DNA from 4 places in the Micromonospora sp. WMMA1949 genome. Region 4 is predicted to be linked to each of the others. Evidence: riboswitches for the same ligand, from Rfam matches in the RefSeq annotation. Region 4 holds a riboswitch; each other region holds the start of a gene.
What was found. A riboswitch is a leader RNA that binds a small molecule or an ion and turns the genes downstream of it on or off. The one in region 4 is predicted to bind cyclic di-AMP.
Positions count from the first base shown of each region.

Region 1: linked by a shared signal. The riboswitch ahead of O7607_RS19890 (coiled-coil domain-containing protein) and the one ahead of O7607_RS12115 (C40 family peptidase) in region 4 are both predicted to bind cyclic di-AMP.
Region 2: linked by a shared signal. The riboswitch ahead of O7607_RS25985 (LysM peptidoglycan-binding domain-containing protein) and the one ahead of O7607_RS12115 (C40 family peptidase) in region 4 are both predicted to bind cyclic di-AMP.
Region 3: linked by a shared signal. The riboswitch ahead of O7607_RS02725 (C39 family peptidase) and the one ahead of O7607_RS12115 (C40 family peptidase) in region 4 are both predicted to bind cyclic di-AMP.

Region 1 covers NZ_JAPZBG010000001.1:4,192,738-4,199,876, forward strand. Annotated here, with positions in the region: gene O7607_RS19865 (redoxin domain-containing protein) at 1-119, opposite strand, end outside; gene O7607_RS19870 (BON domain-containing protein) at 179-853, opposite strand; gene O7607_RS19875 (hypothetical protein) at 1,014-1,418, opposite strand; gene O7607_RS19880 (STAS domain-containing protein) at 1,841-2,200, shown strand; gene O7607_RS19885 (SRPBCC family protein) at 2,302-2,754, shown strand; gene O7607_RS19890 (coiled-coil domain-containing protein) at 2,779-3,858, opposite strand; cyclic di-AMP (ydaO/yuaA leader) riboswitch at 3,863-3,993, opposite strand; gene O7607_RS19895 (cation diffusion facilitator family transporter) at 4,137-5,051, opposite strand; gene O7607_RS19900 (HelD family protein) at 5,146-7,139, opposite strand, start outside.
Region 2 covers NZ_JAPZBG010000001.1:5,568,047-5,575,185, reverse strand. Annotated here, with positions in the region: gene O7607_RS25995 (M4 family metallopeptidase) at 1-156, shown strand, start outside; gene O7607_RS25990 (YbaB/EbfC family nucleoid-associated protein) at 278-727, opposite strand; gene O7607_RS25985 (LysM peptidoglycan-binding domain-containing protein) at 911-1,588, opposite strand; cyclic di-AMP (ydaO/yuaA leader) riboswitch at 1,587-1,732, opposite strand; gene O7607_RS25980 (LLM class flavin-dependent oxidoreductase) at 1,903-3,465, shown strand; gene O7607_RS25975 (winged helix-turn-helix transcriptional regulator) at 3,512-3,988, shown strand; gene O7607_RS25970 (SDR family oxidoreductase) at 4,020-4,718, shown strand; gene htpG (molecular chaperone HtpG) at 4,784-6,676, opposite strand; gene O7607_RS25960 (FadR/GntR family transcriptional regulator) at 6,815-7,139, shown strand, end outside.
Region 3 covers NZ_JAPZBG010000001.1:631,402-638,540, forward strand. Annotated here, with positions in the region: gene O7607_RS02710 (bifunctional cytidylyltransferase/SDR family oxidoreductase) at 1-307, shown strand, start outside; gene O7607_RS02715 (CDP-glycerol glycerophosphotransferase family protein) at 327-2,003, shown strand; gene O7607_RS02720 (alpha/beta fold hydrolase) at 2,010-2,756, opposite strand; gene O7607_RS02725 (C39 family peptidase) at 2,938-3,792, opposite strand; cyclic di-AMP (ydaO/yuaA leader) riboswitch at 3,986-4,128, opposite strand; gene O7607_RS02730 (hypothetical protein) at 4,438-5,199, opposite strand; gene O7607_RS02735 (hypothetical protein) at 5,337-5,681, opposite strand; gene O7607_RS02740 (acyltransferase family protein) at 5,762-6,991, opposite strand.
Region 4 covers NZ_JAPZBG010000001.1:2,560,010-2,567,148, reverse strand. Annotated here, with positions in the region: gene O7607_RS12125 (C40 family peptidase) at 1-224, shown strand, start outside; gene O7607_RS12120 (N-acetylmuramoyl-L-alanine amidase) at 290-2,323, opposite strand; cyclic di-AMP (ydaO/yuaA leader) riboswitch at 2,562-2,696, shown strand; gene O7607_RS12115 (C40 family peptidase) at 2,710-3,741, shown strand; gene dcd (dCTP deaminase) at 3,806-4,384, opposite strand; gene O7607_RS12105 (pyridoxamine 5'-phosphate oxidase family protein) at 4,463-5,008, shown strand; gene O7607_RS12100 (zinc metalloprotease) at 5,076-6,068, opposite strand; tRNA gene O7607_RS12095 (tRNA-Gly) at 6,339-6,412, shown strand; gene O7607_RS12090 (hypothetical protein) at 6,607-6,825, opposite strand.

The sequences.
Region 1 (7,139 bases), 1.6 Mb from region 4:
AGCACCACGGGACGGCCCCGGAACTGCCCGGGGCCCGTCTCGCGCCCGTCCGGCGCCGCCGGCAGCGTGAACCGGGGCGCGTCCTGGCCCGGTGTGATCAGCCCGTTCGGATCACTCATGCCTCCCACCATGGCCCCGGCCCGGGTGAGGCGGGCTCACCCGGGCGGGGTGGTTCCGTTCAGCGCACGACGAGGTGGTTGTGCACCTCCCGGATGCCGGGGGCGTTCCACACCACCCGCTCGATCTCCTCGCGTTCGACGGCCGAGTGGACCTGCCCGTCCAGCAGCACCGTGTCGCCGTGCACCCGCACGTCGACCTCCTCGGCCTCGGTGGCGCGGTTGCGGGCCAGCGCGTCCACGATCCGCTCGGCCAGGTCACGGCCGTCCGGGTGCACCGCGGGGCGCACGGCGATGCCGTTGCTCACCCCGCACACGCCGGTGAGGCGCGCGACCGACCGTTCGGCGGCCCGCCGCTGGTACTCCCACTCGACCTCGCCGTGCAGCGTGACCCAGCCGTCGGCCACCGTCACCTGCAACGCCTCGATCGGCACGAAAGCGTCCCACTCCAGCGCCCGTACGGCCGCGACGGCGATCTCCGGATCCTCCCGCCCGGCCGCGGTGTCGATCCGGACGGCGAGGTCGTTGGCGACGGCGCGGACCCGGAAGACGCGGTGCGCGGCCCGCTCGGCGGCCCACTTCTTGGCGTAGCTGTCCACCCGGCCGGTGAGCGTCACCACGCCCTCGGTGACGGTCACCCCGATCTCGTCCGGGCCGACCCGCGGCTCCCAGGTCAGCTCGTCGAGCACGGCGGACTGGATGTCCCGGTCGGTACGGGTGATCGTGTCGGTGGCCATCCGGCTCTCCCTCCCGTCGATCGCGGCGCGGGCGCCTGGTCCCGCACCCGCGATCCTGCGCGCGTCCCGGGTGAGCGGCCCTCACCCGGCCGGGGTGAGGCAGCACGACGGCCGCCCCCGGGAGTCCCGGGAGCGGCCGTCGTCGGGTCGTACGGGTGGGTCAGCCGTCCAGGCCGGCCGGAGAGTTCGGCCGGTCCACGTCCACGAACTCGATCTCGTCCGCGGCACGGTCCCGGCTGCCGGCGGCGCGTGCCGCGGTGCCGGCGGCCCAGCCGATCGCCGCGCCCGCCAGCGCCGCCGCGATCAGCAGCGTCCACGGCAGCGCGGGCCGGCGGCCGGCGAGCGCGTCGAAGGCGAGGGAGGCCCGGCGGCGTGCCTCCTCGGCGGCGGAGCCGACCAGGTCGGTGGCGTCGTCGGCCAGGCCGGAGGAACTGCGGCGGGCGGTCCGGGTGGCGTCGCGCACGCTGTCACCGGCGGAACCGACGGCGGAGAGCAGGTTCTGCCACGCCTGGTCGGCGACCCGCTCGGCCTTGCCCCGGCGGTCCAGCAGGTTGGATCCGAACATCGTTCTACCTCCTCGGGTGCCGAAGGCCGGCGGCCACTTCGGACTCCGGTGTCCATCCGGCGGGGTTCACTGTCTCGGGCAGTGCCCCACGGGCGGGCGCGGCAAACCAGGCGGGCGTCACGGGCGGCCCGGAACAGCGAACGGGACGAACCACTCGAACGCGCCGGGACCGGTGCCGACGGGACGTGCGTGCGCCCGCTACCCTGGTCGGCGGATCGGCGGGCCCGCCCGGTCGCACGGTTGGCCGCGACCCGCCAAACAGGGGAAACTGGAACCCGGAGGTCCGGATTGGGTACGCCCAGGTGTGCCCAGTTCGCGAATTGCTCATCCCGGGGGGTGGCGACCGGGCCGTTGGAGGAATACTCTCGGTCGCGGCCCGCGTACTGATGAGGCGCCCGTCATGGGCGAGTGGAGGTGCTCGCGTGAGCCTGTCGATCGTGAAGTCGGTGCGGCCGGGTGGTGTCGTCCAGATCGCGCCCCGTGGGGAGATCGACGTCGACACCGCGTACGAGGTGCGGGAAGCGATCGCCGAGGTGCTCGCGAAGGGCCGTCCCTCGCGAATCGAGCTGAACATGCGGCTCGTCACGTTCATCGACTCGGTCGGCATCAGCGCCATGGTCGCGGGCTTCCAGACCTGCGAGGTCAGCGGCGTCAAGCTCGTGGTCACCGAGCCGAGCCGGTTCGTGCACCGGCAGCTCTGGGTGACCGGCCTGCTCGGCCTGTTCGGCGCGCCCGAGCCGTGGTTCGCCGACGACACCCCCGAGGTGCTGCCCGGCGCCTGAGCGCCGTTCACACCCCCTGCTGCCAGGGGACCTTCTACCCGTTGCCAGTCCGGCGTCGGTACGGGACGATCGTCGCGACGCACGACGGCGAGGGGGCCCGCTTGCAGAGCAGCGACAGCTTCAGCTACACCGTGCAGGCCCGGTGCACCCGGGCCGAAGCGGTGGCGCTACTGGGTGACCTGAGTCGCCAGGGCGAGCTGCATCCGCTGATCGTCCGGGTCCGGAAGCTGCCGGCCCGGCCGGGCGCGCTGGCCAGCTACGCGATCACCGACCGGCTGCAACTCGGCCCGATGCACTTCCCGGTCACGTACCAGGCGGACGTGCTGATCGCCGGCGAGGACGAGGTCGTCACCGTGGCGCGTCAGCAACCCGCGACGACGGTCCGCAACCACACCCGCCTGCGCGACGAGCCGGACGGCACGGTACGCATCGACGTGGAGATCACGCTCACCGCACCGGCACCGCTGTTCGGGTACGCGTTCCGCCAGGCCCGGGCGGCTCACCTGGGCCTGGCGGCGCGTCTCGGGGCGACCCTGGAGGGGCGGCCGGCCTGATCCGGCCGCCCCTTCCGGGCGCGCTCAGTACACCGACAGGTGCACGTGGTTGGTGTGGTCGCTGGACGGGTCGCCGTTGCCGCCGCTGTACGACTTCCACCCGCTGCTGGGCAGCCAGATCTGCTTGAACCAGATCACGTAGAGCACGGCGAGCGGGTCGGCGTTGCGCACGAAGTACGCGGCGAGGTTGTTGCCGTACGTCCGGTCACCGCCGCTGGCCACGCCGCCGAAGCCGTTCTTCTGCGCGGCGAAGTCGCAGGCCCGCCCCTTCGGGTGCTCACCCGAGCCGCTGGGCCGGTGGCACGAGACGTACCGGGTGAAGCCCGCCGCCTTTGCCTGTTGCAGCGCGTGCAGTGTGCGCGGGGTGATGCAACCGTTCGCCGGGGTCGGGTCGTTGACGCTGCACGACTCCGACGGCCAGGAGCCGTCCGAGTTGCGCGGCGCCGGCTTCGCGTTCTTGTTGGAGGTGCCCTGGACGCTGCCGCCGCCGCTGGTGCTGCTGCGCGAGGCGCGGTCGTTGGCGACCTCCAGGGCGCGCTCGGCCTGCTCCTTGCGCTTGCCCATCACCGCGACCTGCTTGCGCTGCTCGCGGATCTCCCCGTCGAGCTGGGCACGGGTGCGGGTGGCCTCGTCCCGGGTGGTGATCAGGTCGCGCAGCGTACGGTCCTCGTGCGCGGCGACCTGCTCCAGCGCTGCGGCCCGGTCCATGAAGCCCTCCGGGCTGCTGCTGCCGAGCAGCGCCCCGGCGGTGCCCAGGCGGCCGTTGCGGTACGCCACCGCGGCGATCTCGCCGACCTTGGCGTCGCGGACGGCCAGCTCGGCGCCGACGGTCTTGAGCTGGTCGTTCAGTTGCTTCTGGCGGGTCACCGACCGGTTCAGCGCGGCTTTCGCCTCCAGCCAGCCCTTGCTGGCCGCGTCGAGCTGGGCGCGCAGTTCCGGCGTGCCGCCCTCGTCGTCGCCGCCGGGTGCGGCGGCGAGCAGGCCGGTCGCCGGCGCCGCGGAGGCGGGGGAGACCGGAACGGTCGCGACGCCGAGGGCCAGCGTCGCGACGAGCAGGGCCGCCAACCGGGCGGCCGTCCGTCGTACAGGTGCCACTGGGGGCATTCACACGTCCTTCCGTCAACGCCGACCGGGTTAGCTGACGGGTTCGGGACGGAAGATCCCTACCGCTGACGCGGATGCACCCCACGTACGTGGTTCCCCGGCTCGCCCCTGCGGACGATTAGGCGACGGCCGCCCCACCGGGGCCGGTGGCGCCCGCGGGTGCGGCCGCGACCGAGACTACCGGCGCTGCCCGGGCACGGCTCCGTCGAGCAATGCCACTAGGCGGGGCAAAACCGGCATAAGACTACAGCAGTCACAGTGATTTAAGTCTGTCCTAATCACCACTCGGTCTTTCCGCACACTCCGGCTGACGCTCCGGGCTCGACCTGCAACGTGGCGTGATCGATGGAGAAGTCCTCGTGCAGGGCGGCCCGGGCGGCGGCCAGCACCCCGGCCGGGTCCACGCCCGGGTCGGTGGTCAGGTGCGCCGAGGCCACCTCCATGCCCGAGGTGAGCGTCCAGACGTGCAGGTCGTGCACCTCGGCCACACCCGGCACGGCGGCCAGCCGGTCGTGCACGGCGGTGACCTGGAGGTGTTCCGGCGCGGCCTGCACCAGGATGCGGACCGCGGCCCGGCCGAGCCGCCAGGTGCGCGGCAGGATGAACACGCCGATGCCGACGGCGACGAGCGGGTCGGCCCACCACCAGTCGGTGACCGTGATGATCAACGCGGCGGCGATCACGCCGAGCGAGCCGAGCAGGTCGCCGAGCACCTCCAGGTACGCCCCGCGCAGGTTGATGCTCTCCTTCGACCCGGCGCGCAGCAGTGCGAACGCGACGATGTTGGCGAGCAGGCCGAGCACCGCCACCACGAGCATCGGGCCGGCCAGCACCTCCGGCGGCTCGCCGAACCGGCGTACCGCCTCGATGAGGACGTAGACCGCGACGGCGCCGAGCAGTACGGCGTTGGCGAGGGCGGCGAGCACCTCCAGCCGGTAGAGCCCGAACGTGCGCTGCGGGTCGGTGCCGGCGCGGCGGGTGGCGGAGATCGCGGCGAGCGCCATGCCGATGCCGAGGACGTCGGTGAACATGTGCCCGGCGTCGGAGAGCAGCGCGAGCGATCCGGTCGTGAAGGCGGCCACCGCCTCGACCACCATGAGGGCGGCGAGCAGCGCGAAGGCGGCCCAGAGGCGGCCCCGGTGGCGGTGTGCCGCGTTGGCCACCGCGCCGCTGTGGTCATGACCTGCGCCCACGCCAACACCTTCCCTGCCCCGTACCGGCCAGGCTCAATGTATGTTCACATCGCTATGTATGCAAGTGAACTGTGGGTGGCGCCGACGCGGCCACTCACCCCACCGGATCGAGCGTGGTGAGGCGCTGGGTGGCGCGGGACAGCGCGACGTAGAGCGTGCGTACGCCCGAGCCCGGGTCGGCCCGGATCTCGCTCGGCGCCACCAGCACCACGCCGTCGTACTCCATGCCCTTGGCCTGGAGGCTGGTCACCACCTGGAGGCGGCCCGTGCCGAGCGCGCCCAGCCAGCCGGCCACCTCGTCCCGGCGGGGCACCGGCGTGATCACACCGACGGTGCCCTCCACCTGCGCGAGCAGCGCCTCGGCCGCCTCGACCGTGGCCGCCGGCAGGTCGGCGGCGGGCACCGTACGCTCCACCGGCGGCACGCCCGTGGACCGCACCGCGTCGGGCAGCGGCAGATCCGGGTAAAGGCGGCGGATCTCCGCCGCCGCCACCGCGAAGATCTCCGCCGAGTTGCGGTAGTTGGTGGTCAACTCGTAGCGGTGCCGCTTGCGCCGCCCCAGCGCCTGGTCGCGGGCACGGTCCAGCTCCTGCGGATCGCCCGTCCAGGCCGTCTGCGCCGGGTCACCGACCACCGTCCAGGACGCCAGCCGGCCGCGCCGGCCGATCATCCGCCACTGCATCGGCGAGACGTCCTGCGACTCGTCGACCACCACGTGCGCGTAGTCGCGGTAGTCGGCCGGACGCTCCCGCGCCGCCGCGCGGGCGGCACGCTGCCGGTCGGCGTACGTGCTCAGCTCGCGCACGCCACCGGCGAGCTGGTACGGATCGCGCTTGGGCCGGGCCCGCTGCACCGGCTTGCCGAGCAGCGCGTCCAGCTCGTCCAGCAGCGCGATGTCGGCCACCGTCAGCCCCTCGGTGCCGAGGCTCCGGTACGCGTCGGCGAGCAGCCGGATCTCCGCCGAGGAGAGGACGCCCCCGGCGTAGCGGCGCAGCCGGTCCGGGCGTGCCAGCCAGTCCAGCACGTGCCGTGGGTGCAGCCGGGGCCACCACGCCTTGAGGAACTCCCGGAACTCCGGCCGCTCGATGATCTCGTCCTCGAACGCGGGCTGCTCCGGCAGCCGGCCCACCCGCAGCGTGCGGGCCTGGGCGTAGAGCGCGGCCAGGACGGCGTCGAACGCCGCCCGGCGTACCTCGTTGCGGCGCGCCCCACGGGCGAGCGTCCGGTCCCGGATCGCGTCCAGCGCGGGGCGTTCCAGGCGCAGCAGCTCACCCCGGTACAGCAGGCGCAACTCGGCCGGGGAGTCCGGCACCGCGTCGCGGACCGCGCGTTCCAGCACCCGGCGCATCCGCAGCGATCCCTTCACCGCCGCCACGTCCGGCGGGTCGGTGCGGGACGCGGACAGGCCGGGGAACAGCGAGCCGAGCGAGCGCAGCGTGGCGGTCTCCTCGCCGAGCGAGGGCAGCACCGAGGCGATGTACTCGACGAACACGCCGGACGGGCCGACCACCAGGATGCCGCCGCCGGCGTACCGGGCCCGGTCGGAGTAGAGCAGGTACGCGGCCCGGTGCAGCGCCACCGCCGTCTTGCCGGTGCCCGGGCCGCCGGAGACGATCGTGACGCCGTTGCCGGGGGAGCGGATCGCCTCGTCCTGCTCGCGCTGGATGGTGGCGACGATGTCCCGCATGCCACGGCCGGTGGCCCGGGACAGCGTGGCCAGCAGCGCCCCGTCACCGACCACCGCCATGTCCGGCGGCGCGGCCTCCGGGTCCAGCAGGTCGTCCTCGATCCGGGTGACCTTCTCCGAGGCGGACTGGATCGTGCGCCGGCGCACCACGCCGCGCGGCTCGGCGGGCGTCGCCTGGTAGAACGCGGCGGCGGCGGGCGCCCGCCAGTCCACCACCAGCGTCTCCGCGTCCACGCCCCGCACACCGAGGCGGCCGACGTGCAGCACCTGACCGGTCCGCAGGTCCAGCCGGCCGAACACCAGGCCCTCGTGCTCGGCGTCCAGCACGTGCCGGCGCTGGGCGGCGTGGAAGACCATCGCGTCCCGCTCGACCAGCGCGCCGAAGTTCCCGACCCGGGCCA
Region 2 (7,139 bases), 3.0 Mb from region 4:
TACTCCAACCTGAACAAGGCCACCGGCTACGTGCAGCGGTCCTTCGACGTCTCGTCGCTCGCGGGCACCACGGCGACCATCTCGTTCAGCGGCGTGGAGGACAGCTCGTTGCAGACGTCCTTCGTCGTCGACGACACCGCGGTCACCCTGAGCTGACCGTGGCGTAGCGCGGCCGGTCGTCGTCCTCCCGGCGGCCGGCCGCCTCGTCGTCCCAGGCCGGGGCTACGTGCCGGGCCGGTGCTGCGCCTCGCCGCGCCCGGGGCGCGTGCGGCCGGGGTCAGGCCGGGCGCCCGGCCCGGGACGCGGTGCCGCGGTCGCGGTGGATCCGGGCGGCGGCCTCGTGCATCGCGCGGCCGAACAGCTCCGCCTGGTCACCCATGCTGCCGAGCCGGGCGGCGAGCGCGTCGGCGTCGGCCCGCGCCGACGCGCTGACCTGGGCGTCCAGCTCGGACAGGGCGGCGTTGGCGGCGGCGACGAGATGTCCGCAGAGGACGTCCAGGGGCTCGCCGGCCAGCTCCGGGTCGACCGTCACCGAATCCAGCCTGCCACCCTGGACGGCGACCGCGCGGACCCGGCCGCCGGCTGCCGTGCCCTCGGCGCGCAGCAGGTCGCCCGGCTCGCCGTCGGCGTGCGCCGAGGCCCGGGAGCGCATCGCCGTGAGAGCCTGCTGCGTGCGGGTCAGCAGCTCGTCGATGCTCGCGGCAGCCGAGAACGGGTCGTTGGTCATTTCCGCGCTTTCTTCACGTCTGAGCCGATCATCGTGACCCTAGCAACCGGCTCCGACGAATCGCGGTCAGCGGCCGTCACGGTCGGCGTCCCGGCGCCGCGAGCAGGCCGGACACCGGCGGCGCGGCGTGTCGCGGGCTGGCGAACGCCCGGCCGGGCGAACCGGCCGGGCGTCCGGAGCCGGTCAGCGCAGGCGCAGCCGCTGACCGGGGAAGATCAGGCCGGGGTCGTCGCCGACCACGGCCCGGTTGCGCTCGTGCAGGGCACGCCAGCCGCCGTTGACGCGCTGCGCCACGGCGATCTCCGACAGCGTGTCCCCGCGCCGCACCACGTACGTCTCGGCGCCTGGCGCAGGTTGCGGCGCCACCGTCGTCGCGGCGCGTTCCGGCCTCGCGGCGCGTTCCGGTGCGGCCTTGCGCGTGGTCGCCCGTTTCGGGGCCGCCTTCTTCGCGGCCGCCTTCTTCGGCGCCGCCTTCGGGGTGGCCCGCTCGGACCGGGTCGCCGCGCTCGCCGAGCCGCCCTTCTTGCCGCAGACCGGCCACGCGCCGATGCCCTGACCGCGCAACACCTTCTCGGCGACGGCGATCTGCTCGGAGCGGCTGGCCAGGTCGGCGCGGGCGGCGTACTTCTTGCCGCCGTAGCCGTTCCAGGTGGCGCGGGAGAACTGGAGCCCGCCGTAGTAGCCGTTACCGGTGTTGATCTTCCAGTTGCCGCCGGATTCGCAGCGCGCAACCGCGTCCCAGTTGACGCCCGCGCTGGCCGGAGCGGCCGGGCCGAACAGGGTCGCGGCGCCGACGGCGACGCCGGCCGTCATCGCTGCGAGAGCGGTACGACGACCCCGGGTCGAGTATTCAGTTGCCATGTGGATTCCTCCACGCCGACGAGGTGAGCTGTCGGGTTCGGGCCGAGGAGCCCGGCCGCCGGTGGCGGCTTCACCCCGAGGTGACGGTGCACCGTGGAACGTGTGGTTCCCCCGCTCCCGCGCGAGGTTCGGTTACCGGGGCCGGCGGCGGGATTTGGCGTTTCCGGCCTGCGGTGTCCGCGTCTGCGGACGAAACCGACGCTAGGAGCGATTTGCGACAATAGTCCACTTCTTGTGATGCTCTTCACCCGGCCGGACTACCACCTGTGGCGCTACCGTGGCAGGGCTGGACAAGATCACGGGAGGCGGGACCGATGACCGATCACGGACACGAGCTGACCTTCGGCGGCTTCATCACCCCCGCCGCCGGGCAGCCCGACCAGGTGGTGGCGCTCGCCCGCCTCTGCGAGCAGGTCGGGCTGGACCTGGTCACGTTCCAGGACCACCCGTACCAGCCCGGCTTCCTGGACACCTGGACGCTGATGTCCTACGTGGGCGCCGCCACCGAACGCGTCCGTCTGGCCGGAAACGTCCTCAACCTGCCGTTGCGCCAGCCGGTGGTGCTGGCCCGCAGCGTCGCCAGCCTGGACCTGCTCACCGGCGGCCGGGTCGAGCTCGGGCTCGGCGCGGGCGCGTTCTGGGACGCGATCGAGGCGGCGGGCGGGCGGCGCCTGTCCCCCGGTGCGGCCGTCGAGGCCCTCGACGAGGCGATCCGGGTGATCCGCGAGGTCTGGGACACCGGCAGTCGCGGCATGATCCGGGTCGACGGCGAGCACTACCGAGTGGTCGGCGCCAAGCGTGGCCCGGCGCCCGCGCACCCGGTGGGCATCTGGGTCGGCGCGTACAAGCCGCGCATGCTGCGCCTGGTCGGCCGCGCCGCGGACGGCTGGCTGCCGTCGCTGTCGTACCTGCCGAAGGGCCCCGACGAGCTGCCCGCCCTCAACGCGCTGGTCGACGAGGGCGCGGCGGCCGCCGGACGCGACCCGGCTGCGATCCGCCGCATGCTCAACGTGACCGGCACGTTCGCCCGCTCGTCGGCCGGTTTCCTGGCCGGGCCACCGGAGCAGTGGGTGGAGGAGCTGGCCGGGCTCACGCTGGAGCACGGCATCACCACGTTCATCCTCGGCAGCGACGAGCCGCGCGCGATCCAGATCTTCGGCCAGGAGGTGGCGCCCGCGGTCCGGGAGCTGGTCGCGGCCGAGCGCGCCGCGCCCACCGGCGGCACCCGCGCGGCGTCCGACGAGCAGACCGCCGCCGGCCTCCCGAGCACGCTCGGCGTCACCCCCACCCCCGACCCGGGGGTACGCCTGAGCGCGCGCCGCCCGTGGGACGAGTCCACCCGCCCGAGCGCCCCGCAGCCGCCGGCCGGACACGCCTACCCGGCCCGGGGACAGGCCGCCGGGCAGCACCTAGTGGACGTGCACGACCACCTGCGCCAGGAGCTGGCCCAGGTGCGGGACCTGCTGGAACAGGTCAAGCGGGGCAGTGTCTCGCCGGGCCGGGCGCGGGCCGCGCTGAACGAGATGACCATGCGGCAGAACAACTGGACGCTCGGGGCGTACTGCGCGGCGTACTGCACCATGGTCACCCAGCACCACGGGCTGGAGGACGCCTCGATCTTCCCGCACCTGCGCCGCTCCGAGGCCGGGCTGGCGGCGGTGCTGGACCGCCTCGAGGAGGAGCACGTGGTGATCCACGGGGTGGTGGAGAGCGTCGACCGGGCGCTCGTCGAGCTGGTCCGCCGGCCCGGCGACTTCACGCAGCTCCAGGAGGCGGTGGACCTGCTCACCGACACGCTGCTGTCGCACCTGTCGTACGAGGAGCACCAGATCGTCGAGCCGCTGGCCCGGCACGGCTTCTTCCCCGGCCAGCTGTGAGGTAGCTGACTTCTGTTTTCCTAAGTCAGTGGGTACCGTCGACGCCATGACGGACCTCCTTGCGCAGCGTGACTCCTGGTCCACCGCCAACTGCTCGATCGCCCGGGCGCTCGAGGTGATCGGCAACCGCACCACGCTGCTCCTGCTGCGGGAGGCGTCGTTCGGCACCCGCCGTTTCGACGACTTCGCCCGGCGGGTCGGCGTCAGCGAGCCCGTGGCCGCCACCCGCCTCAAGCAACTCGTCGCCGACGGGCTGCTCGACCGGCGTCCCTACCGCGAACCCGGGCAGCGCAGCCGCGACGAGTACGTGCTCACCGCGAAGGGCAGCGACCTGATCCCGGTGCTCGTCGCGCTGCGGCAGTGGGGCGACACGTACGCCGCCGACGAGGCGGGTCCGGCGGTACGGGTGGCCCACGACGAGTGCGGCGCGGCGGTGCACGCCCGGCTGCGCTGCGACGCCGGGCACGACGTACCGCCCGGTGAACTCGCCGTGCTGCCCGGTCCGGGCCTGCTGTCCGCCTGACCTCCCTTCCCACCACCTCTCGGAGCGAGACATGAAGATCGCTGGAAGCACCGCCCTGGTCACCGGCGCCAACCGCGGCTTCGGCCGGCACCTGGCCGCCGAACTCGTCGCGCGTGGCGCCACCGTCTGGGCCGGCGCGCGCAACCCGGACACCGTGGACCTGCCCGGCGTCACCCCGGCACGCCTCGACATCACCGACCCCGCGTCGGTGGCCGCCGCCGCGGAGCGGGCCGGTGACGTGACGCTGCTCGTCAACAACGCCGGCGTGAGCACCGGCACCGACCTGCTCGACGGCGACCTCGAAAAGATCCGGCTGGAGCTGGAGACGCACTACCTCGGCACACTGTCGGTGGTGCGGGCGTTCGCGCCCCGGATCGTGGCCAACGGCGGCGGCACGATCCTGAACGTCCTGTCCGCGCTGTCCTGGTTCACCTTCCCCGGCGTCGGCGCGTACGGCGCGGCGAAGGCCGCCGAGTGGTCGATGACGAACGCCCTGCGCGTGGAACTGGCCGGCCGTGGTGTCCGCGTCGCCGGCCTGCACGTGGGCTACATGGACACCGAGATGGCCGCCGCCGTCCCCGGCCCGAAGGCGCACCCGGCCGACGTCGCCCGGCTCGCGGCCGACGGCATCGAGTCCGACAGCTACGAGATCCTCGCCGACGACGTCGCCCGGCGGGTCCAGGCCGGACTGTCCGGCGGCGTGGCCGCGCTCTACCCCGCGCTCCCCTGAGCGCCACCTGTTAAAAGGGGGCCCCTCCTATCGCGTAGGCGACAAGAAGGGGCCCCTCCTTATGGCTAGAGGCCGCGGGCCAGGCGGTCGGCGAGGATGCGGGTGAACCGGGCCGGGTCGGCCAGCTCGCCGCCCTCGGCAAGCAGCGCCATGCCGTACAGCAGCTCGGCGGTCTCGGTCAGCGCGGCCGTGTCGCCGCCCTCGCCGTGCGCCTTGCGCAGGCCGGTGACCAGCGGGTGGGCGGGGTTCAGCTCCAGGATCCGCTTGACCTGCGGCACCTCCTGGCCCATCGCCCGGTACATCTTCTCCAGCGTCGGCGTCATGTCGTGCGCGTCGCCCACCACGCAGGCCGGTGACGTGGTCAGCCGGGTCGACAGGCGCACCTCCTTGACGCTGTCGGCGAGCGCGCCGCCGAGGAACGTGAGCAGCTCGGCGTACTCCTGCCGCTCGGCCTCGGCCTTCTCCTTCTCCTCCTCGGTCTCCAGGTCCACCTGCCCCTTGGCGACCGAGCGCAGCGTCTTCCCGTCGTACGCGCCGACGCGCTCGACCCACACCTCGTCCACCGGGTCGGTGAGGATCAGCACCTCGTAGCCCTTGGCGCGGAAGGCTTCCAGGTGCGGCGAGTTCTCGATGGTGGCCCGGTTCTCGCCGGTGGCGTAGTAGATCTCGCTCTGCCCGTCCTTCATCCGCTCCACGTACGCGCGCAGGGTGGTCGGCTCGGCCGGGTCGTGGGTGCTGGCGGCGCGGACCAGTTCCAGCAGCGTCTCGGTGTTGTCCGGGTCCTCCAGCAGCCCCTCCTTGACCACCGCGCCGAACTCGGTCCAGAACGTGCGGTACGACTCGGCGGACATGTCCTTGAGCGTGGCGAGGACCTTCTTGACCAGCCGGCGGCGCACCGCGCGGATCTGCCGGTCCTGCTGGAGGATCTCCCGGGAGATGTTCAGCGACAGGTCGTGCGCGTCCACCACGCCCTTGACGAAGCGCAGGTAGTTGGGCATCAGCGCGTCGCAGTCGTCCATGATGAACACGCGCTTGACGTAGAGCTGCACGCCGCGGCGGCCCTGCGGGGAGAACAGGTCGAGCGGGGCGTGCGAGGGCAGGAACAGCAGCGCCTCGTACTCGAAGGTGCCCTCGCCGCGCATGTGGATGGTTTCGAGTGGGTCGGCCCAGTCGTGCGCGACGTGCCGGTAGAACTCCTTGTACTCGGCCTCGTCGACCTCGTCCCGCGAGCGCGCCCAGAGCGCCTTCATCGAGTTGAGCGTCTGCTCCTCGCGGGTGGTGGCGCCGTCCTCGCCGGGCTTGTCGACTGTCATCCGGATCGGCCACGAGATGAAGTCGGAGTATCGCTTGACGATCTCCCGGATCGTCCACTCGGCGGTGTAGTCGTGCAGGTTGTCCTCGGTGTCGACCGGCTTGAGGTGCAGCGTGACCGAGGTGCCCTGGGGCGCGTCGGCGACCTCCTCGATCGAGTACGTGCCCTCCCCCGCGGACTCCCAGCGGGTGCCGCCGGACTGCCCGGCGCGGCGGGTCAGCAGCGTCACCTTGTCGGCGACCATGAACGTGGCGTAGAAGCCGACGCCGAACTGGCCGATCAGCTCCTGGGAGGCGGCGGCGTCGGACGACTCGCGCAGCTTGCGCAGCAGTTCGGCGGTGCCGGACTTGGCGATGGTGCCGATCAGGCGGACCACCTCGTCGCGGGTCATGCCGATGCCGTTGTCCCGCACGGTGAGCGTACGGGCGTCCTTGTCGGCCTCGATCTCGATGTGCAGGTCGGCGGTGTCGGCCGGCAGGTCCTTGTCGACGAGCGACTCCAGCCGCAGCTTGTCCAGCGCGTCGGACGCGTTCGAGATCAGTTCGCGCAGGAAGACGTCCTTGTTCGAGTAGATCGAGTGCACCATCAGCTGCAACAGCTGACGGGCCTCGGCCTGGAACTCCAGCGTCTCGACCCCGTCGCTCACACCGACTCCCTTCCCTCTGGCGGGTCCTACGGCGGAAAGGATACGAGGGGTGACCGCCGCGGTACGCACCGGCCGCCCCGGAATTCGACTGGTACAACCAGTTGACGGGTTGACGTGCGCGGGGCCACACTGCTGCGCATGACCTTCGATCCCGCGCCCCGCGTCTCGGTCTCCGACCACGTCTTCGGCCGGCTGCGCGACGCGATCGTCTCCGGCCGGTACGCGCCGGACGAGACGCTGCCCGGCGAACGGGAACTGGCCGGCGCGTTCGCGGTCAACCGGCACGCGGTCCGGGAGGCGCTGCGCCGCCTGCAACAACTCGGCCTGGTCCGGGTCAGCCAGGGCGGCGCGACCCGGGTGCTCGACTGGCGGGTGCACGCCGGGCTGGACCTGGCGCTGTCCCTGGCCCGCTCCGGCGACGTACTCCCGGTCGAGACGCTGGTGCGCGACATGCTGGAGATGC
Region 3 (7,139 bases), 1.9 Mb from region 4:
CTCCGCCACCAAGGCCGCGCTGGTCAACCTCACCCAGGCGCTCGCCGACGAGTGGGCCGAATTCGGGGTACGCGTCAACTGCGTCAACCCGGAGCGCACCGCCACCCCGATGCGGACGCGGGCGTTCGGCGAGGAGCCGGAGCACACGCTGCTCTCCTCCGAGGCGGTCGCGCAGGCGTCCCTGGACGTGCTGATCTCCGAGCTGACCGGCCAGGTGGTCGACGTGCGCCGGTCCCCCGGCGAGCCGGTGGCCGCCGTACCGGCCCAGCCCGGCGCCGACCGGTCCGAGCTGTCCACCGGCGCCTGAACCCGACGGGACGTGTCCGATGCGTGGTGACCTGGTCCGCAAGCTGCTCGCCCGGGTACTGACCACCGGGCTGGCGGTGCTGGCCTTCCTCGTCGTGGCGCTCACCGGGGCCACCGGCTGGGGCCTGGCGCTGGCGGTGGCCGCGCTCGCCGCCACCGCCTGGGAGCGCCGGGTCCGGCCGTCGGCCGACGGTCTCGCCGAGACGGTGCTCGTCGCCGCCGGCATCCTGGTCGGCTACGCCCGGCGCCTCGACGACGGTTTCGACCCGGCGCTGACCGCCACCGCGCTGGTGCTGCTCGGCCTGGTGCTGCTGGTCGGCCCGCTGCGGCAGGCCGGCGCGCTGGAGATCCGCGCGGCGAACCTCCCGGTCCGCACGTGGGCACCCGTGGTCGCCGCCCGGCTGGGCGACGCGCTGCTGGTGCTGCTCGCCGTGGTGGCGCTCGCCGCCGCCCTGACGCTGCCGGCCTGGACGGCGCTGGCCGCCGCGCTGCTGGTCGGCGCCGGATGCGGGGCGGTCGCGCTCGACCTCGCCCGGCGCCGGTTCCGGCCGCCCGCCGGAGGTGGACCGGTCGGCCGGGCGCTGCGCCACCACCGGCCCGAGTTCGTGCTGCACTTCTCCGCGCCGCCCGGCTCGGAGTACCAGGTCACCATGTGGCTGCCGTACCTGGAGCGGATCGGCCGCCCGTTCGTGGTGGTGCTGCGCGAGCCGGAGCTCCTGCCCGCGGTGGCCGCCGCCACCCGCGCCCCGGTGGTCCTCTGCCCCACGCTGAGGGCGCTGGACGAGGCGCTGGTGCCCAGCCTGCGGGTCGCCTTCTACGTCAACCACGGCGCGAAGAACGCCCACCTGATCCGGTTCAACCAGCTCACCCACGTGCAGCTGCACCACGGCGACAGCGACAAGGCACCGAGCGCCAACCCGGTCTCGGCCATCTTCGACAAGATCTTCGTGGCCGGGCAGGCGGCGATCGACAGGTACGCCCGCGCCGGCGTGGAGATCCCCGCCGACAAGTTCGTCGTGGTCGGCCGTCCCCAGGTCGAGGCCATCGAGGTACGCCGCGAGCCGGTCACCCCGTCGGCGCACCCTACGGTCCTCTACACCCCGACCTGGACCGGGCACCACGCCGACGCCAACTACTGCTCGCTGCCGGTGGCCGAGACGCTGATCCGCCGGCTGATCGACAGGGGGGCCACGGTGATCCTGCGCGCCCACCCGTACACCGACAAGAACCCGGCCTCGGCCCGCCAGCTCGCCCGCCTCACCGAACTGCTCGCCGCCGACCGGGCCAGGACCGGCCGGCCGCACCTGTTCGGCGCCGCCGCGAGCCGCGAGCTGACGCTCACCGAATGCGTCAACCGCGCCGACGCGCTGGTCTCCGACGTCTCCGGGGTCATCTCCGACTGGCTGTACTCCGGCAAGCCGTACGCGGTCACCGACACCGGCGCCGACGGCGAGCACTTCGTCGAGCGGTTCCCGCTGGCGGCGTCCGGCTACGTGCTGCGGCGCGACATGTCCAACGTGGACGAGGTGCTCACCGACCTGCTCGACGCCGACCCGAAGGCGGCGCAGCGCTGGGCGGCCCGGACCCGCTACCTGGGCGACTTCCCCGCCGACGGCTACGCCGAGGCGTTCCTCACCGCCGCCCGCCGCGAGTTGGAACCCGACTGGTCGGTCCCGGCGCCGCGCGCCGTGGTGTAGGCCCGCTCAGAGGTACGGGTCGAGCAGGGCGAGCACCGCGGCCGGGTCTTCGACGTGCGCGTTGTGGCCCAGCCCGGGCAGCGTGGCCACCGGCACACCCAGTTCCTTGAGCTGCGCGTCGGTCACCATCGGGTCCTGCTCGCCCCGGGCCAGCAGCACCGGTACGTCGGTGGCGGCCAGCAGCGCCGCCAGCCGGGGCTCCCCGACCGCGAACGCCGCCGGGTCCATGGCGAGCCGCCAGCGGCCGTCCTCCCGCCGCAGCCCCGCCTCCACCACGGGATGGTCCGGGGCGAACAGCCCGGCGAGCCCTGACACCCGCAGGTAGCGGCGAGCCGCCTCGTCGCGGGTGGCGAACCAGGTGACCGGCCGCGCGGCCAGTTCCTGCGACTTCGCCAGCTCGGCCGGGGACCAGACCGCCTTGATGCCGAGCCCCACCACCGCGTCGACCGGAAGGGCCCGCTGCCGGGCGGCGAGCGCCAGCGCCACCACCCCGCCGAGCGAGTGCCCGAGCAGGACCAGCCGGTCGGTGGGGCCGAGCCGTACCGGGCCGAGCCCGTCGGCCACGCGTTGGGCGAGGGCCTCGAACGAGTAGCCGGGCAGCGGCGGCGACCAGCCGTGACCGGCGAGGTCGGGGGCGAGCCAGCGGCCGGGCCAGCGGCGCTCCAGCAGCGGCGCCCAGGGCAGCCACACCTCGCCGGTGGCACCCATGCCGTGCAGGAGAATCAGGTGCCGCTTCCCCGTCGTATCGCCCATTGGCGCAGTCTGCCACCGCCCGCCCCGCACACGCGAGACCGAACCCGCCGCCCCCGGCCCCCACCAGCCCGTCGATCTTGCGGTTTCGGCCCCCGGGATGCCCGGCTCACCCGTTATGCCGGGGCCACAACTGCAAGATCAGCGGGGCGAGGTGAGGCGGGGCCGGGGTGGGGTGGGACGGTCAGGCGGAGTAGCCGCGGCTGGCGATCCAGTGCGCCAGGTCGATCGTGGTGAGCCAGTACGAGGGCAGGGACGGGTCGGCCGAGTCGGCGATCCGTACGGTCCGGCCGTCGTCCTTGTAGCCGACCACGGCGACGTAGTGGCCGCCCGGGAACGAGTGCCAGCCGCCGTTGGTGTCGGTGGCGGTACCGGCGACGTTCGCGACGACCGCGCGGCCGTTGCTGATCGCCTCGACGACGTCGGCCTGGAGCCGGTCCATCTGGGCCGGGGTGGCGGTGCCGGGAATCATGCGGGTCCGGTACGGGTTGCCCTTGACCTGCTGGTTGAGCACCCGGGTGGTGTCCTCGGCGGAGTTGGTGCCCATCTCGGTGGTGCCGAGCGGGCCGGCGAGCGCGTCCTGGCTGCGCTCGATGCCGGCGGCGCTGAGCGCGTTGCGCACGGCGGCCGGGCCGCAGTAGAAGTAGTTGATCTGCGCCTGGTAGTCGTAGTCGAGCGACTTGCTCGACGGCGGCTTCGGCTTGGCCTTCCGGGTGAGGTCCGGGTCCGCCGCCGCCTTGGCCGACGGGGAGGCGCTCGCCGACGCGCTGGGCGCGGCCGAGGCGCTGGGCGACGCCGGCGGTACGGCGATGCGGGCCTCGCCGCGGCTGGCGGGCTGCTCGCCGAGGCGGGCGGCGCCGAGATCGGCGACCGCCGCGGTGTTCTCCTGGACCGGGGCGTCGTCACCGGCGGCGGCGACGGTGCCGGCACCGGCGGCCAGCACGAGCGCGGCGGCCGATCCGGCGATGATCTGGTACGGGCGTTCGGTGACGATCCGTCGCAGCTGACGCTTCAGGTGGTGCTTCACGAAATCCTCCACGGGGCGTGAGCGGCACACGCCGGCCCGGCACGCGGAGGAACTCACACGTGCTGGCGGGGCCGGATGGCCGGGGGATCGGGAACGCCCGTGATGCCGGGCGCCCAGGGGGCGGTTGCCGGTCGCGCGTCAGGCGAGCGCGGGCACCGCGGTGCCGTGGAGGCGGGGGGACGATCGAGGGGTGGGCAAGAGGGGTAACTCCTTCCGTGGCCGCCGACCGGGTTAGCTGACGGATTCGGGCGGGAAGTACGCCCTACCGCGGGCCGTGGGCTCGCGGATTCACCCCGATGGTGCTCATGGGTCCCCGGTTCGTGGAACTCGATTAGGCGGGTCGGTGCGGCGTCGCCGTCGGCGATCGATTACCGCATCGGACGCGCCGACACTACCGGTGGGTATGTCCCATGCCAAGCGCTCCCACCTGCGTAAACGTGATCCGCGGTAACGGATTTCGGAACACCCGGTTACTGACTTCACTCAATGGGACAAGCAGTTTCGACGGCACCTGGCGGCGGAAACCGGACAGACGGCGAGCAGCCGACCGGCAATTGCGCGGCTCGATGACCCGTTCTGCGCCCCGCGCCCGATTCGGCGGCCTGGGTGACCGGGCTCACCACATTGCGGGTAACAATTCGGTCGAGACGGGGCGCCTCAGCCGACCCGGGCCGGGCGCCACCGCGCGTTCCGGGCCGCCGCGGGCACCGGCAGGGCGCTCGTCGTCGTGCTCCGGTACGGCAGGGCGGGCCGCAGGGCCACGGTTGCCGCGTACGCCTCGGCGGCGAGGGTCCGGGCGGCCTCGGCGGCCAGTTCCGCGTCCCGCCAGGCCGTCCGCTCCCGCGCGGCGGCGCGCTCCCATCCGGCCCGGCGCCCGTCCCGAACCGTGCGGGCCAGCACGATCTCCTGCTCGGCCGGGTGCCGGCGCGGATCCCACCCGTTGCGGTGCGCCAGCACGTCGGCGAGCTGACGGGCGGTCAGGTCGCCCCGCCAGTGCGCCGTCATGGCGGCGTGGTGCAGCCAGCGCTCCCGGGCCGCGTACTCACCCGGGGTGCGCGGGGTGCGCGGGGCACCCAGCGCGGCGGCGCCGGCCAGGCGGCGGGCGGCGCTGTCCGCCTCGTCGTACGCGGTCCAGGCCCGGTCCGCCTCGTCCTGCGCGGCCAGCCACCGCTCCCGGCGGCGACGGGCCGTCTGGGCGGCCCCGGCGGCGGCCACCGCCACCTCCTCGGCGTAGCGGACCAGATCGTCGCGGCGGGCGGCATCGGCGTCCGGCTCGGGGGCGGCGTCCGGCTCGGGGTCGCGTTCCGGCCGGGCGACGAGCGCGGCGAGCAGGCCCAGGGCGAGCAGCAGCAGGAAGGACCAGATGGCGGCGGCCTCGGGCACCGCGGTGAGGAAGTGGTACAGGGCGGTCTGCGACATGGTCGGCACCTCACGGGAAGAACCTGGCGGGAGGACCCGCACGACCTCGCCGGGGCGGGCCGGTGGAACGGGCCGCCGGGGCGGGTGCGGGGATGACGTTCGGTGGGTGCGGTGAACGGGCGTGGCCCGGGGGCGGATCAGCGGGCGGGCGGGGCCCGCGGGCCGGCCGGCGCGGCGACCCGGCCGGCCGGGACCGGCTGCGGTGCGGCCGGGTCGACGGCCCGGGGAGCGGGCGCCGGGACACCGGCGGGAAGGGCCTGCCGCTCGGCCGCGCGGTCGGCCTCCGGCCGCGCGGTGGCCGAGGCACCGGCGACGGGGTACGCCGGGACGGCCGCCGCCGGAGCCGGGGCGGCAGCGGCGACACCGGACGGCAGCGTGGCGGCGCCGAACGAACAGGCGACGACCACGGCGAGACTGGCGAGCATCCGGGCGGTCCAGCGCGCCACCCACCACACGGGGCAGGTGAGCGCGATCGGAAGCACGGGTACAAATTACCGCCGAACCCCCACGAACGCACCGCCGCACGGCGTGTCGCGAATCGACCGGCCGAGGGGTGCGCGTGTCAGTCCGGGCGACGCCGCCCGGCGTACTCGATGCCCTCGCCCGGACCGGCGACGGACGTCGCGCCGCCGTCGGCGGCCGGGCCGGCGGCGTCGTCGGCGGCCCGGCGCGGAGCCGGCACCGCCGGCGCGGCGGCCGGCATGCGGGACGCGGCGCGGGCCCGGCGGGACGGGCCGAGCAGGCGCATCATCGGCACCTCCACCCAGCGGTGCAGCGCGGCGGCCAGCGCGAGCGTGACCACCAGGAAGCCGAGGACCGCGAGCGGGCCGCGCCAGCCGGGCAGGCCGCTCCCCCAGTGCCCGGTCAGCCGCAGCACGGTGACCATGACCAGCACGTGCACCAGGTAGAAGGCGAACGACACCTCGCCGAGCCAGACCATGGCGCGGGACCGCCAGGGGGTGGGCCGGCCGCGCACGTCGGCGTCCGCCGCGGCGGCGATGACCAGCAGGTATGCGACCGCGAGCAGCGCCGCCCAGAACTCGGCCGGGATCCACAGCGCGGCGACGACCCAGGTGGTGACGAAGACGCCGGTGGCGACGGTGAGGTTCGGGCCGCGCCAGCGGTGCCGGCGCATCAGCTCGGCGGCGGCCACACCCATCCAGAACTCCAGCGACCGGGTCACCGGGAAGATCTGCGTGAACCACCACCGCTGCTCCTCCGGCACGAGCTGCTGGCCGGGCCACAGCGCCAGGATGAGCAGCGGCGCCGCGACCAGCACGGTCCGCAGCACGCCGGTACGGGCCCGGCGCAGCCACGGCACCACGAGCGGCAGGCACAGGTAGAAGGCCAGCTCGCAGGAGAGCGACCAGCTCACGTTGTTGACGCTGTAGAAGTAGCCGCCCAGCGGGATCCACGCCTGGACCAGGAAGAAGTTGGCGATCGCGGCCCACGGGACGATCGGGTCGGCGAACCAGGCCGCCACCGCCACCGCCGCGACGAACGTCACCACGTGGTTCGGGTAGATCTTGGCGAACCGGCGGCGCAGGAACGTCCACGCGCGTTCCCCGTCCCGGTACGACCAGACCAGCACGAACCCGCTGAGGATGAAGAAGAACTCGACGCCGGACAGGCCGAGGCTGAACGCCTTGTCGATCAGGGGCTTCAGGTGCGGCTCGGCGACGATGCCCATGGTCCCGGCGTGGAAGCCGAAGACGAGCAGCGCGGCTACCCACCGCAATCCGGTCAGCGACGGCAGTCGTGGGGCACGGGTGACGGTCGGCGCGCTGGTCATTCCGGGCACCCTACCCCGGGGAACCGGGACGTTCCCGGCGAGCCGACGTCCGCCGGGTCTCTCAGGGGCGGCGGATAGGATTTCCGTTCCTGCACGCGCGGGCACCCCACCACGGCTCCCGCCCGGACGCCGTGCCGTACGGAAGGTG
Region 4 (7,139 bases):
GCATCTCGCTGACCCACTTCACCGGCGCCCAGTGGAACGAGGGCCGCAGGGTCTCCCGTTCCGAGGCACGCCCCGGTGACCTGGTGTTCTTCGGCTCCGACCTGCATCACGTCGGGCTCTATCTCGGCAACGGGGTGATGGTGCACGCGCCACGTACCGGTAAACCGGTCCAGGTGTCGAGCATCAACACCCAGCCACTGGCCGGTTTCGTCCGGGTCAGCTGACAGCGGTCACACCGAAAGGCCCCCGGTCCGCAGGGACCGGGGGCCTTCGCGTTCTCGTGGAAAGGTCAGCGCGGCGTGCCGACCGGGGACGGCAGCACCAGCACGTCGTCCAGGTTCACGAACATGATCCGGTGGCCGAACTGGACCTGCACGTACTTGTTCTTGCCGCGGACCACGGTCCGGTCACCCGGTGCCGAACCGTCGAACGAGACCGCCCGGTAGTACTCGCCGGGCAGCACCCCGCCCACCGCGTACCGCTGGCCGGCGGCGAACGTGTACTGCAGCGGCGAGATGGTCTGGTACGGGATGGTGTCCGGGTAGGCGGCCTGCTCCGGGTAGGCCCGCCCGTACACCGGGATGGTGGCCTTGCCGGGCCGCGGCGTCACCACGAAGCCGGTGGCCCACTTGGCGGTCGGCGCGGAGGCCGGGTTGAGGAACCAGGCCTTCTGGCCGAGGTACCAGATCGCCGTCCAGTCGCCCTGCCGGCCGGCGAGCGCGTACGTCTGGCCGGCGGAGGCGCGGGCGCCGTGGTCGGAGATGTACATCGTGTCCGGCGTGCCGTCCGGGCGCAGCCCGAGGTCGTTGACCAGCGGGGCGTCCGGGCTCGGCGCAGTCCGCAGGATCACCGACGAGGAACCGCGCGACGGGCACGGCTGCGCCGGCGGCCGGGGCGTCGGGACGCCGGGCGGCTGCTGGTTGCAGCCGGTGAACGTCGGCCGGTTGGTGGCGAAGTCCGGGTCGATGGTGACCAGGCCGGTACGGGGCGTGCCGGTGTTGCGGAACGGCGCCTTCATCAGGTCGAAGTAGTGCGACCAGTCCCAGTACGGTCCCGGGTCCCAGTGCATGCCGCCCACGTTGGCGGCGGTGATGCCGGGCACGTTGTCGTGGCCGATGATGTGCTGCCGGTCCATCGGGATGCCGAACTTCAGCGCCAGGTGACGCACCAGCTTGGCGGAGGTGCGGTACATCGCCTCGGTGTACCAGGTGCCCTGACCGGCGAAGCCCTCGTGCTCCAGGCCGATGGACTTGGCGTTGACGTACCAGTTGCCGGCGTGCCAGCCGACGTCCTTGGTCTTGATGTGCTGGGCGATGTAGCCGTCCACCGAGCGCAGCGTGTAGTGCCAGCCCAGGTAGTCGGCGCGCTTGACCAGGTCGACGCTCGGGCCGAAGTAGCCCTCGGTGTCGTGGATGACGATGTACTCGATCTTCTGCTGCTTCGGCCGGTCGGCCAGGTCGTGGTTGCCGTAGTCACCCGGGTCGTCGCTGAGTTGCTCGTAGGGCGCCGGAATCCACTCGCAGGCGAGCCGGACCGGGCACTCCAGTCCGTCCGGCCGTTCGGCGTTGCGCAGGCCGAGACGCGCCAGCCGGGAGCGGTCCGGCGTCGCGGCGGTGGCGGCGAGCGTCACCCGCTGGCCGTCGTCCGTGGTCCGGCTCGCGCCCTGGCCGAGCTGGTCGTACACCTCGTCGGCGAAGGCCGCCGCGGCGTCGGAGGTGTCCGCGCCGGAGTACCGGGCCACCGCGCCGTACCAGGCCGCCGGGTCGGTGCCGGCACCGACCGGCCCACCCAGAGCCTTCTGGTACGACGCCAGCAGCGCCGCGCCACCGCGGATGTTCGCGGCCGGGTCGGTCCGCAGCGTGCGCGCGTCGAGCCCGGTGAGCGCGGCTGCCGCGTCGAGCGTCTGGAGCGAGGCGTTCGGCAGCGGGGTCTCCCGCTTCGGCGCGGCCGCGGTGGCCGGGTCGAGCTTCAGTGGGCGGGCGTCGTCGCCGCGCGGGTCCTCGTCCTCGTCGACGTGGGCGCTGCCCGGTGTGGCGAGGATGTGGGCGGCGTCGGTCAGGTGCATCGGGCCGTAGCCGCCGCTGGTGCTCGGCTGCCCCGGGTGGGTGTCCCAGCGGGATTCCAGATAGGAGACACCGAGCAGCACGTTCTGCGGTACGCCGTACTCGGCCGCGGCGGCGGCGTATTGTTGTTGCCTGTCGCTCGCGGGCGCGGACGTGTCCGGCGCGGCTGTCACCGGGCCGGTCGTCGCCAGCGCGGTGGCTGTCGCCACGGCGGCGGCGAGCAGTATCCGTCTGCCCGACGGCGGGGCGGAGAGGAGCATCGAACCTCCTGGACAGGGATGGGGGTCACTGCGTCTCCACCCTCACTCCGTACACCCGCAGGGGTCAATACCTTTCCACTGAGTAATCAGCTTTGAAAGAAAACTTCACCTCTGCCCGGGATGCGGCCCGTCATCGCGTACGGAGTGTCACCGCGCTGGAAGTTGCGGATCGATAACGGTGGTCCCTACTCTGGTGAATCGTCGGCCGCACGTCTCACCGTCCAACCCGGTCGGTGACGGTCCGACACCGCCGAGTCGCCCACGGGCGAGCCGGGGAACCAGGTACCTGGGGTGAATCCGCAGCGATGCGGTAGGGCGGCTCCCTTCCCGCCCGAATCCGTCAGCTAACCCGGTAGGCGGTACGGAAGAAGGAGTACGGACGCCCGGTGGCACTCCATGCCCCGCGGCCGTCGTCGAACCGGTCCACCGACCGGTCCAGCGTCGCGCCGCGTTCCCGCTGGTCCCGCTTCACCACCGCCCTCGCCGCGCTGGTCGGCACCGCCGTCGTTCTGACCGGCGGCGCGACTGCGGCACACGCCGAACCCTCGGTCGCCGAGATCGAGGCCCAGATCGACCGCGACTGGAACAAGCTCGAACCGGTCATCGAACAGGTGAACGCCGTACGCGAGCAGCTCGCCGCGCGGCGCAAGCAGGCCGACGCCCTCGGCCGGCAGATCGCACCCCTCCAGGCCCGGGTGGACGCCGCCCTCGGCCAGGTCGGCGGGCTCGCCGCCGACGCCTACAAGGGCGACAACCTCTCCACCGTCAACGCGCTGCTGGGCAGCCGCTCACCGGGTGACCTGGTGAACGGCCTGGAACTGCTCGACCGCTTCGCGCACCGCCAGCACGAGCAGGTGCGCTCCGTCGCCGCGCTGCGCGACGAACTGGCGGCGAAGAAGAAGCCGCTGGACGAGATGATCGCCGGGCTGGCCCGTACCGAGGCCCAGCTCGCGGCGAAGAAGAAGCAGATCGACGCCGAGATCGCCCGGCTGCAGAAGCTGCGGCTCAAGGTGTACGGCAAGGGCGGCGGCGGTCCGCTGCGCCCGGCGCCCTGCCCGGCCGGCTACCCCGGTGGCGCGGCCGGAGCGGCGGTCAAGTTCGCCTGCGCCCAGATCGGCAAGATCTACGTCTGGGGCGCGGCCGGGCCCGACCACTTCGACTGCTCCGGCTTGACCATGGCAGCCTGGGCCAAGGGCGGCGTCTCGCTGCCGCACAACGCACGCCAGCAGCACGGGATGACAAAGCGGATCAGCCGCGCCGAGCTGCGCGCCGGTGACCTCGTCTTCTACTACAGCGACCTGCACCACGTGGCGATGTACGTGGGTGACGGCTGGGTGGTGCACGCCTCCCAGTCCGGCAAGCCCATCACGATGAAGCGCGTCGACGACGGCGACATCAACAGCTTCGGCCGCGTGTAAGGAAGGGCCCCCTCTTAACGCCTCCGGTAGAGGAGGGGGCCCTTATTAACAACTTCGGGCGCCGTCAGCGCGTCGGCCAGGTACGCCAGTTCTGCCAGGACCGGCTCGGCGTCGGTCCGCGCTGCCCCTGGTAACGCGAGCCGTAGACGGCCGAACCGTACGGGTGCTCGGCCGGCGAGGAGAGCCGGAAGATGCAGAGCTGGCCGATCTTCATGCCCGGCCAGAGCGTGATCGGCAGGTTCGCCACGTTCGACAGCTCCAGCGTGACGTGGCCGGAGAAGCCCGGGTCGATGAAGCCGGCGGTCGAGTGCGTCAGCAGCCCCAGCCGCCCCAGGCTCGACTTGCCCTCCAGCCGGCCGGCGAGCTGGTCACCGAGCGAGATCACCTCGAGGGTGGAGGCGAGCACGAACTCGCCCGGGTGCAGCACGAACGGCTGCCCCTCCGGCACCTCCACCATCGAAGTCAGGTCGTCCTGCTGGATCGACGGGTCGATGTGCGTGTAGAGGTGGTTGTTGAAGACCCGGAACAGCCGGTCCAGGCGTACGTCGATGCTCGACGGCTGCACCAGCGTGGGCTCGAAGGGCTCCAGTGCGAGCGTGCCGGCCTTGATCTCGGAGACCAGGTCGCGGTCGGAGAGCAGCATCGGAACACCATAGCGACCGGTATGGGTGACCTGCGTGTCGCACTACATCTTCGTACACGTGTTCGATAGAGTGTCCACATGGCTTCCTGGTCCGAATTCGCCGCCGACGAGCCCCGCCTCGCCGACGAGATCCGCCTCCTGATGCAGCAGTACGGGCCGGGCTTCGGCTACCTCGCCACGGTCCGCGCCGACGGCGGCCCCCGAGTCCATCCGGTCTCTCCGGTGATCACCGCCGACGGGCTCTGGTGCTTCGTCATCGACTCACCGAAGCGCCGCGACCTCGAACGCGACGGTCGCTACGCGCTGCACTCGTTCCCGCCGGAGGAGAGCGACGACGAGGCGTACATCGCGGGGCGCGCGCGGCCGGTGACCGACCCGGCCACGGTGACGCGGCTGGCCCGGATCGCCCGCGCGTCGCCGCGGGGCGACTGGCGGCTGTTCGAGTTCACGGTCGAGGTGGCGATGCTGACCCGGCGCGACCCGGTGGCCCAGCCCGGCGCCGCCCCGCCGCAGGTCCGGGTGTGGCTCGACCCGCGCGGCGACGCGCCGGCCCGGCGCGACCCGCTCGCCGCCGAGGGCCGGCGGGGCCGGCACGGCTTCGACACCCGCCGCCCGGCCGCCTGACCCGGCCCACGACGAACGGTGCCGGCCCGTCCGAGGACAGGGCCGGCACCGGTACGCGGTACGACGGTCAGGCTGCGCGGTAGGCGTTCCACGCGGTGAGCATGCGGCTCGCCTGGCCGGCGGTGAACTGGTACATGCAGGAGTCGTACGTGTAGTCCATGAAGTTGGTGATCGGGTCCTTGCCGGCGGTCGAGCAGGTGTCGCGGCCGGTCGGGCACTGGTACGCCGGCGACGCCTCGGCCGGGGTGTCGGAGACGCTGTCGCCCGAGCCGGAGCAGCCGCCCTGGAAGGTGTGGTAGAGGTTCAGCCAGTGGCCGACCTCGTGGGTGCCGGTGTCACCCTGGTTGTAGTTGGTCGCGGTGCCGCCGGGCAGCGACTCGTTCAGCACCACCACGCCGTCCATCTTGTCCAGCGTGCGCTTCGGGAACGTCGCCCAGCCCAGCAGGCTGTCGCTCAGCTCGCCGAGGTAGATGTTCAGCGTGTTCTTGCCGCCCACACGCAGCGACGTCTTCATTGAACGCTCGGCGGAGGAGCCCTGCACGATCGGGTACCACGACGGGTTCGTCACCCGGTTGATCTTCGTGAGCTGGAACCCGAAGGCGGTGGCGGCGCCGCCGGTCGAGCCCGCGTACGCCTGGTTCAGCACGGTGATCTGCTGGTTGATCATCGAGTCGGTGATGTTGCCGCCGGCCCGGGTGCTGTTCTCCTGGATGACGTGCACGACGACCGGGATCGTCACGGTGGCCAGCGGGGTGACGGCGCCGGTCCGGAAGTTGGCGCGCTCGCGCTGCGCGGCGGCGAGGTCGGCCTCCCGGTCCTGGACCTGCTTGGCGGTCAGGTGGTTGGGGTCGAGCTTGGCGTTGCCACCCTTGGCGACGCGCGCGTTCGAGTGCTCGTCGGCGTGGGCGTCAGCAGGCTCGGCACACACGTCGGCCGGGGCGGCCGAGAAGGCCGAAGCAGCGGGGACGACGCCGACGGCGGCGGTGCTGAGCAGCAGCGCGAGGGTCGACGTCGCGACACCGGCGGTACGCCGGGTCAGCAGGTTGGGACGAAGTCCCATGGGCCCACCTCTTTCTGACGGCGTGGCAGGGGGTGTGTCACGCCGGTGCGGAAACGTGTGGCAGACGTTACATCCCATCGACGCATTTGAGAACGCCCATACGTTTCCGACGTGCAACTTCGCGCCTGCCGGCTCCGGAGCGTGCTTGATCCACTCCAGTTCGGGGAGGCGGTGGGGGCAACCGCCCCCCGATGCCGCCACCTCGCCGAGGTGGCGCGCGGGCACCTGACTGCACGGGGGTGGGGGGCTTCAGGTAGAGTGGTGCCGCCTGCGGGTGTAGTTCAATGGCAGAACATCAGCTTCCCAAGCTGACAGTGCGGGTTCGATTCCCGTCACCCGCTCCACGCATGGAAGCCCTGGTCAGGACGAGAGTCCCAACCAGGGCTTCCGCGTTGTCAGGGAGCCGAAGCGGGCCATAGGGCCTGTGTCGCGGGAGCGGCCGAGCGACATGGCCGACCGGTTCGACGCTGACCCCGGCGGGTGGGTTCGGCCTGCAGGACGGCCCCCGGACCGACACTGGCGCGAGGGCCGTCCTGGCTCAGAGGATCTGCCGGTTCACCCGGTCCAAGGTGAGAAACGTGGCCAAGGCCAGACTCACCGGCGTGGCCATCTCGGGAAGGTACTGCGCGCTGACCCCGACGGCGGCCGAGATGCCCAGGAAGCCGAGAGTGCGGAGCGGAATTGAGCGCTCCCGTGGCGTAACCTGCGGCTCCGACTGCTGCAACTGTGCAGCAGCATGACGTACCCTGCTCCTCATGCGTTGACCCTTTCCGCACGGATGGCGATTGGTGTTGCGCTTCGGCGGGCGCCCGGGTAGCCGCCCGGGTGCCCGCCTTTCGTATGTGCCGGTGTCGGTTGACCCTGCACGTTGTCCGGGGCCTGGAACTGGGTCCACGCGATGAGCTTGACCTGGGGTCGCAATCTCGCGTGCTCCGGACTCTGAGCACTGTAGTGGGCCGACCGGACAGGAGCGCCTCATCGCACCCGCCCATTACCATCCGAAACGGACACACCAGGGCAATCGCCTCCCAGACTTAAGGAACGCTTTAGAAGCACCCCGAGCCGTGACCT